DNA from 2 places in the Virgibacillus sp. 6R genome. Region 2 is predicted to be linked to the other one. Evidence: a T-box and tRNA genes for the amino acid it is inferred to sense, from the RefSeq annotation. Region 2 holds a T-box; the other holds one or more tRNA genes.
What was found. A T-box is a leader RNA that pairs with one kind of tRNA and senses whether it is charged. The one in region 2 lies ahead of trpS (tryptophan--tRNA ligase), so its partner is inferred to be a tRNA-Trp.
Positions count from the first base shown of each region.

Region 1: it encodes a tRNA-Trp, which carries the amino acid that the T-box ahead of trpS (tryptophan--tRNA ligase) is inferred to sense. The anticodon was not compared.

Region 1 covers NZ_CP017762.1:1,119,918-1,124,323, forward strand. Annotated here, with positions in the region: gene BKP57_RS05055 (ISL3 family transposase) at 1-977, opposite strand, end outside; tRNA gene BKP57_RS05060 (tRNA-Leu) at 1,200-1,284, opposite strand; tRNA gene BKP57_RS05065 (tRNA-Cys) at 1,286-1,359, opposite strand; tRNA gene BKP57_RS05070 (tRNA-Gly) at 1,374-1,448, opposite strand; tRNA gene BKP57_RS05075 (tRNA-Gln) at 1,453-1,527, opposite strand; tRNA gene BKP57_RS05080 (tRNA-His) at 1,540-1,612, opposite strand; tRNA gene BKP57_RS05085 (tRNA-Trp) at 1,623-1,696, opposite strand; tRNA gene BKP57_RS05090 (tRNA-Tyr) at 1,709-1,793, opposite strand; tRNA gene BKP57_RS05095 (tRNA-Phe) at 1,812-1,887, opposite strand; tRNA gene BKP57_RS05100 (tRNA-Asp) at 1,925-2,001, opposite strand; tRNA gene BKP57_RS05105 (tRNA-Met) at 2,026-2,102, opposite strand; tRNA gene BKP57_RS05110 (tRNA-Val) at 2,185-2,260, opposite strand; tRNA gene BKP57_RS05115 (tRNA-Glu) at 2,266-2,340, opposite strand; tRNA gene BKP57_RS05120 (tRNA-Ser) at 2,362-2,453, opposite strand; tRNA gene BKP57_RS05125 (tRNA-Asn) at 2,456-2,530, opposite strand; rRNA gene rrf (5S ribosomal RNA) at 2,554-2,669, opposite strand; rRNA gene BKP57_RS05135 (23S ribosomal RNA) at 2,825-4,406, opposite strand, start outside.
Region 2 covers NZ_CP017762.1:777,598-782,003, reverse strand. Annotated here, with positions in the region: gene BKP57_RS03685 (YuzI family membrane protein) at 1-70, shown strand, start outside; gene BKP57_RS03680 (YjbA family protein) at 260-1,015, shown strand; gene trpS (tryptophan--tRNA ligase) at 1,527-2,525, opposite strand; T-box leader at 2,581-2,758, opposite strand; gene mnmH (tRNA 2-selenouridine(34) synthase MnmH) at 2,918-3,967, opposite strand; gene selD (selenide, water dikinase SelD) at 3,988-4,406, opposite strand, start outside.

The sequences.
Region 1 (4,406 bases), 340 kb from region 2:
TCTTTTAATGTCTGCATACATGCTTCTAATCCAGCTTTAGCTGTATCTTTATCGCTTTCCTTAAACCATTGATCTAACTTATTCTTAAGTTCATATGCTTTTTGTAATCTGGGATCAATATCAAGAAGCTTTTGTACCTTTTCTGACTCTTCTTCATCCAGTTTATATACCGATTTCCATAACAGTTTTTTACTACGTTTCATCTGGATACGTGGCTTTTTATCCAAATCCCTCTGAACTTCTCGGCGTACTTCATCCAGTGCCCAATATACTTGCCTCATATAGTGAAATCGATCGGCAATAATCAATGGATTGCCTAATGCTTTTTGTACAGCTTGTTTAAAGGATTTTGACAAATCCATAACAACTATTTGGACTTTACTCGTATCACGGGATTGTAAATACTCTTTTATGGTATCTACTTTTCTGTCCGGTAAAATATCGATGATTTCTTTGTTCTCCACATCTGCAATGACTGTTTGAAACCTCTCTCCTCCTGCATCTCCTTTAAACTCATCAATAGCTATAGCACGTGGTAGAACCTTCTTTGTTTGCAGGGGATGACGATCAAACAAACGGATTAATCGATTCGTTGTCATACCAGATAAACGGGCTGCATCCGTAAATGAACCGATTGCCGAGTAAGTTCGTGCGCTCATTTGTAACGAATTGGTGCACCTTTGATACCGATCCACCATTTGTAAATGTTCATAAAAGGTATGGTGGCAATGGGTACATAGATATCTTCTTTTTCGCAGAGAAATTTTCACGGATGTATGGGATAGATTTGGCCCTTGAATCAACTGTTTTCGGTAGCTGTGCACTCGCTTTGTTTTCGCTTTACAGGATGGACATGTTTGCTTTTTAACCTTCGTATAAAGCTCTACCAACCATGTCGCGGGTTCTTCTTTTATATCCCATACTTCTACTTGTTTATCTTTTATCCCCAATAAATCTATGATAAGATGATATTGCACTCTTTCCCTCTCCTTTACCTTTTGTGTCTGCAACTCAAGGTTATCAAAAGAGAGGGGAGTGAGTGTATTTTTTTGCATCTTTCTGTGCATTGGCACAATAAGGAGTACCACCACATTTAGTATAGAGCCCTAAATTTCGCACGTTCTACGTTAAATACAACGCAAAAGACGACATCCTAACGAATAAATTCCGTTAGAACGTCGTCATATCAACGTTAATGATACCGGTGGTCGGGGTCGAACCGACACTCCCAAAAAGGGAACGGGATTTTGAGTCCCGCGCGTCTGCCAATTCCGCCACACCGGCATGGAGGCGGTAACCGGATTTGAACCGGTGATAAAGGTTTTGCAGACCTCTGCCTTACCACTTGGCTATACCGCCATTAAATATAAAATTGGAGCGGAAGACGGGATTCGAACCCGCGACCCCCACCTTGGCAAGGTGGTGTTCTACCACTGAACTACTTCCGCTTAATGGCTGGGCCACTAGGATTCGAACCTAGGGTACACGGGATCAAAACCCGATGCCTTACCGCTTGGCTATGGCCCAATATACAAAAAGGGCGACCGGTGGGGATCGAACCCACGTATGCCGGAGCCACAATCCGGTGCGTTAACCACTTCGCCACGGCCGCCATATTTATTTGGCAGGGGTAGTAGGAATCGAACCCACATCAAAGGTTTTGGAGACCTTCGTTTTACCATTAAACTATACCCCTATATGCAAAAAATGGTGGAGGGGGAGAGATTCGAACTCCCGAACCCTGAGGGAGCGGATTTACAGTCCGCCGCGTTTAGCCACTTCGCTACCCCTCCACTATGTTGAAACAAAAATGGTGGCTCGAGACGGAATCGAACCGCCGACACAGGGATTTTCAGTCCCTTGCTCTACCGACTGAGCTATCGAGCCATTTGTTTTATGTATAAAAGTCAAACTCATTTTAAAGTGGCGGTCCGGACGGGACTCGAACCCGCGACCTCCTGCGTGACAGGCAGGCATTCTAACCAACTGAACTACCGGACCAAAACATCTATCTTATAATAATATTGGTTGCGGGGGCAGGATTTGAACCTACGACCTTTGGGTTATGAGCCCAACGAGCTACCAGACTGCTCCACCCCGCGATATAATTATATCCACTAAACCGCCTATAAGACAGTATATAAGATACAAAATGAATTTTCAAGCGTTTTAGACTATTCGTACTGGTGGAGGATGCAGGGCTCGAACCTGCGACCCCTTGCTTGTAAGGCAAGTGCTCTCCCAGCTGAGCTAATCCTCCTGAAATGGTGACCCGTACGGGATTCGAACCCGTGTTACCGCCGTGAAAGGGCGGTGTCTTAACCGCTTGACCAACGGGCCAATATGAAATTTATATGATAGTGGCGGAGAGCGAGGGATTCGAACCCTCGAGGCCGCGGTAACGGCCTACACGATTTCCAATCGTGCTCCTTCGGCCACTCGGACAGCTCTCCATTGGCTCCACAGGTAGGATTCGAACCTACGACCGATCGGTTAACAGCCGATTGCTCTACCACTGAGCTACTGTGGAATGATACCAATTAGAATTACAATGCCTGGCGGCGTCCTACTCTTGCAGGGGCAAAGCCCCAACTACCATCGGCGCTGGAGAGCTTAACTTCTGTGTTCGGCATGGGAACAGGTGTGACCTCTCCGCCATTACTACCAGACAAAGTTTCTGTCGTTGTGTGCTAAAAAATAGGCACAAATCTTATTATAAGCGTTTTCGAGAAAAAATCAAGGTTTTTGTTGAAAAAAATCGATTCCTGATTTATACCTCAAAAACTAAATAAGAGATCATCCAACGATTCATCTTCCAAAATGGTTAGTTAAGTCCTCGATCGATTAGTATCCGTCAGCTACACGTGTCACCACGCTTCCACCTCGGACCTATCAACCTCATCATCTCTGAGGGATCTTACTCACTTTTAGTGATGGGAAGTCTCATCTTGAGGGGGGCTTCATGCTTAGATGCTTTCAGCACTTATCCCTGCCACACGTAGCTACCCAGCTATGCTCCTGGCGGAACAACTGGTACACCAGCGGTGTGTCCATCCCGGTCCTCTCGTACTAAGGACAGCTCCTCTCAAACCTCCTGCGCCCACGACGGATAGGGACCGAACTGTCTCACGACGTTCTGAACCCAGCTCGCGTACCGCTTTAATGGGCGAACAGCCCAACCCTTGGGACCGACTACAGCCCCAGGATGCGATGAGCCGACATCGAGGTGCCAAACCTCCCCGTCGATGTGAACTCTTGGGGGAGATAAGCCTGTTATCCCCGGGGTAGCTTTTATCCGTTGAGCGATGGCCCTTCCATGCGGAACCACCGGATCACTAAGCCCGACTTTCGTCCCTGCTCGACTTGTAGGTCTCGCAGTCAAGCTCCCTTCTGCCTTTACACTCTGCGAATGATTTCCAACCATTCTGAGGGAACCTTTGGGCGCCTCCGTTACCTTTTGGGAGGCGACCGCCCCAGTCAAACTGCCCGCCTGACACTGTCTCCGGACCGGATCACGGCCCTGGGTTAGAAGGTTCGTACAGCCAGGGTGGTATCCCACGGTTGCCTCCACGTAAGCTAGCGCTCACGCTTCGATGGCTCCCACCTATCCTGTACAAGCTGTACCAACATTCAATATCAGGCTACAGTAAAGCTCCACGGGGTCTTTCCGTCCTGTCGCGGGTAATGCGCATCTTCACGCATAGTATAATTTCACCGGGTCTCTCGTTGAGACAGTGCCCAAGTCGTTGCACCTTTCGTGCGGGTCGGAACTTACCCGACAAGGAATTTCGCTACCTTAGGACCGTTATAGTTACGGCCGCCGTTTACTGGGGCTTCGGTTCTACGCTTCGTGCCGAAGCACTAACGTTTCCCCTTAACCTTCCAGCACCGGGCAGGTGTCAGCCCCTATACTTCGCCTTTCGGCTTCGCAGAGACCTGTGTTTTTGCTAAACAGTCGCTTGGGCCTATTCACTGCGGCTCCTCCTTAAAGGAGCACCCCTTCTCCCGAAGTTACGGGGTCATTTTGCCGAGTTCCTTAACGAGAGTTCTCCCGCTCACCTTAGGATTCTCTCCTCGCCTACCTGTGTCGGTTTGCGGTACGGGCACCTATGAACTTACTAGAGGCTTTTCTTGGCAGTGTGAAATCCGGAACTTCGGTACTCTATTTCCCTCCCCGTCACAGCTTGAAATTATCGGACGGATTTGCCTATCCGACTTTCTCACTGCTTGGGCGCACACATCCATCCGTGCGCATTCCTTATCCTACTGCGTCCCCCCATCGTTCAAACGTTCATGAGGTGGTACAGGAATATCTACCTGTTGTCCATCGCCTACGCCTTTCGGCCTCGGCTTAGGTCCCGACTAACCCTGAGAGGACGAGCCTTCCTCAGGAAACCTTAGGCATT
Region 2 (4,406 bases):
GGAATGTTATTTTTTACCAATAGGGCTGTTGTTCATGCATATTGCTTTGAAACGTTATCCGAATCATTAATAGTAAATACAAACGTAATAGAATCCTTATTTCTGAAGTTCCTTATGTTATGATCCTTCAAATAAACTAGCCCTTTAACCTGTATGTTTAATCATAAAATCATAAATTAACATGTTACATATAGAATATTTTGTTCAATTGATGGTCATAATGTATGTTAAGTTCAGATTGAAAAGTGAGGGTTGTTTTATGCTATACATGCATGATGTTTGGGTAAATTGGTTTGAGGGAGAAGAAAATGGCTATAACGTCTGTTATTTTCACGAATGGCGTAAAGAGGATGGTATTGAACTACTAGATCAGGTACCGTTGTTATACATAACAGAGGAATTGTTTTTTTATATTGAAAATGATATGCAAGAGCTCCCAAAACCATTATTAGACGCGATTTATAAACGTGCTTATATGCGGAAAGGGCAGGAAAGAACTGTTCTCGAATATGCTAGTGTTATAACAGATGGGAATAATACCCTTGTATTTGATACGATTGGATATCGAATTCCGGTGCGGAAAAGTAGACTAATTCCTAGACAGGAACAACTTGTCTATGACATGATTAAAAACGCAAAAGTGCAGTCGTACAAATATGTCGCTAAAAATTATAAGAAAGAATATCACATGCTATCTATGCCACCGGAACTTATTTTCGGGTTAACTAGAAGAGAACGTCAGTTGAAACAATTACTTATGATAGGGTTAGATCAGTTGCGAACAACGAATCATTTAGAAGAATTACGTTATTGGTTAACTGAATGGGACCCGAAGCGTTACCCGTATATTCGGTTTATGGATGAAGATGCAGTTTGGACTGCATTATATGAAGGTGTAAAAGAAGGATGGAGTTATAGACATGAGGATTTATGCCGCAAGCTCATTAAAGGACAACCTTTCTTGGAGAAGATGTGGGAAATAGAAAATGGACAAGAACAAAATGCCTCACAGTAATGGGGTACACGAAAAAGCGGGTGAACTGTTTATATAGCTTCGCCCGCTTTTTTAATTACTACTCCGTGTAATGGCGCACTAAGAGGACCTTCCACTCTTACATGGTAAAACCCGACTGATAAGCAAGGGACCACCACAAGTCAAGTGTCCGATTCTGTTCAAAGACCTTTAGTTTGGGGTACTAACCATCAGTGAATATTTTTATCGCGTATTTAAAGTGCTGTAAGACTCCCACTTCAGGCAGTTGGGTAAATAGTATAACAACAAGTCTAAGGGGGAGATAACAGCACTTAAATGCCCTGTTTCGTATTGAGGCCTTTAGGTCATTTCCTTGGGCTTCTAACAAGCCGTGGGGGATGAGTGAAAACCCCGCTGATTGAAGAATCCCTTTATCTATCACACTGATTTAAAGTTCTTACTTTATGCCAATTACGAAGTCTATCGTGTACTTTTCGAAACGAATAAGTTCATACGCTTAAAAATAGCTGGATTGTTTAGCTACCGGAACTAGCTATTTTTTCTTTTTTACTCTTCCTAAGCCCATCGCTTTTTTTGCTTTCACAACAGTACGATTAGCAATGATGGAAGCTTTTTCGGCTCCTGCATCTAAAATGGTGTCCAATTGGTCAGATTCCAATAAGGAATAATATTTGTCTTGGATTGGTTTTAACACATCGATTATTGCATTAGCTGTCCCTTGTTTAAATTCGCCATAACCTTTTCCTGCATATTTTTCTTCCAGTGCTTCGATTGTTTCGCCGGAGCAAATGGAATGGATAGACAACAGATTAGATACCCCTGGCTTGTTTTCTTTATCGTATTTCACTATTCCTTCTGAATCAGTTACTGCACTCTTTATTTTCTTTTCAATCCGTTTCGGTTCATCGAGCATAGATATAAATCCTTTTTCATTTTCGTCCGATTTACTCATTTTCTTTATCGGATTTTGCAAGGACATAATTCGAGCGCCAACCTTTGGAATACTCACTTCAGGCACAGTAAAGATATCATTATATTTATTGTTGAATCGTTGTGCCAAATTTCTCGTTAATTCTAAATGTTGCTTTTGATCTTCTCCAACAGGAACAATATCTGCTTGATATAATAAAATATCAGCTGCCATCAGGACAGGATAGGTCAATAAGTTTGCAGGAATGGCAGTTTCTCTATCCGCAGACTTATCTTTAAATTGCGTCATTCGCTCTAATTCCCCCATATAGCTAATCGATTGCAACATCCATCCAAGTTGCGTATGGGCAGGTACTTCTGATTGAATAAATAAGATTGATTTTTTTGGATCAATCCCAGCTGCTAAATATAAGGCTGCAAGCGATCGAATGTTATTTCGAAGTTTTAATCGATCTTGCGGAACGGTAATAGCATGTTCGTCAACAATGCAAAAATAACATGTGTTGTCATCTTGAAGCTCCGTAAAGTGTTTTAGTGCCCCAAGGTAATTTCCCAATGTTAATGTACCACTAGGTTGAATTCCTGAAAAAATCGTTGCCATCTTGTTCACTCCTATGTTAGTTTTTTCCATACAAAAAAGTTCAATCATTCCCTATAATAGGGACGATTGAACCGCGGTGCCACCCTTAATTATTCTACATTTTATGTAGAATCACTTGAAAGTTCATTAGCTCGAAAGCCCAATTCCAATTTACCTTGATGCTTATTTCCACCAACCATAAGCTCTCTAAAAATCAGCGGGCAATTGTACTTTATCTTTGTCATCGCTAGTAATATTGAGTTTTTATTATTATATAAATCTTAGTTGGAAATTGCAAGTAGCACGGATTATATCTTGATCGTGCTTCGACATGTCGTTTAACTATATATATGGAATGAAGACATTGTCTCCTGTAAACTGGAAATAGCTTTCGTGAAAGTCAAAGCTAGATGTTATGCGATGCGATAACTTCTGTCGATCTGTTCTTTTAGTAAACGATAGGCCCTCGCCTCGGTAATATCCTTTGCTTTAATTATAATTTTTTTCTCATTTGGAATTTGTTTCGTTGTATAGTCGTATAAAGGGTCATAATAATATTCTAGCAATAGCCTAACAGCAATATCGTAACGTCCTAACTTTAAATCCTCTTCAATGGTTTTAGCGATCGGTGTGTGGATCCGCTTCTTTATACGTCTAAAAGCCTCAAGACATGCTTTTTCGTGCTTCCAAGGCTGGTATTCATTTATAATTTCCTTCGTTCGTTGTTCAATAGGAACTTCAATAATAAATTGCATGCCTTGTGCTTTCTTTGCTAATAGAAAGTCAGGTAACAGTACGCGTCCAATTCGTTTACTTTCACCTTCAACGAGTATAACAGGTGATTGCTTGAACAATTCAATTTGTTCTATAAGCAGTGCATCAAATGTTTTTTGGTTATGTGGTTGTAAGCCAATTTGACCAAATATGGAACCACGGTGGTTAGCCATTCCTTCCAGATCAATGACGGGGTAATTTTCCTGTGCTAACTTTTTAAGCATTTTTGTTTTCCCTGAGCCTGTATGGCCATTTAGCACCAATGCCTTGGCATTCCACTCTAGGTTTTCCATCGTTTGCACAACCCAATTCCGATAGCAGCGGTAGCCGCCTTTCAAGCGATGAACATGAATCCCCATTAAATCTAAAACAGTAGCCGATGTTTTACTGCGCATACCGCCACGCCAACAAAACACCACCTTTTTACCTTCTATCTTAGAAAAACGCTTTACAAAATCGGGGAGCTTGGCAGAAATAATTTGTAATCCTCGTTCCTTAGCAGTTTCCGGGCTCACTTGCTTATATAATGTACCAATCTCTGCTCTTTCTACATCGTTAAAAAATGGAATATTAATACTACCGGGAATAGTGGCGTTGTTATACTCGGAAGGAGATCGTACGTCAATAAGCGCTAGTTTCTCTGTTCGCATGATTGACCGTAATTCTTCGATAGTCATATCTTGAAACAATGTTTTGCCACCTCTTTCCATTACTCCTGTACGTAAATATGCGCCTTCGTATCTTCTGTAGCCTCGCCAATAATTGCAGCGGGTATACCAGCTGTTTGTAAATTAGCAAGCAACTGATCTGCCTCGTCGTCTCCTACAGCCATTAGCAGACCGCCAGAGGTAACAGCATCACATAAAATCCATTGATCTATTTGGTCCATGCTATTTGGAAAAGTCACCTTTCCTTGCACATGTTGAAAATTGTTCTTTGTTCCCCCAGGGACCGCGCCTAATGCTGCGAGCTCTTTAACTCTAGGCAATTTAGGAACTAGATGGTCATAAATATTTAGGCTGATCTCACTAGCAACTGCCATTTCGGTAGCATGTCCCAACAATCCAAAGCCAGTGACGTCTGTACATGCATGAACATGATAATGCTGCATGATATCAGCGGCTGTTT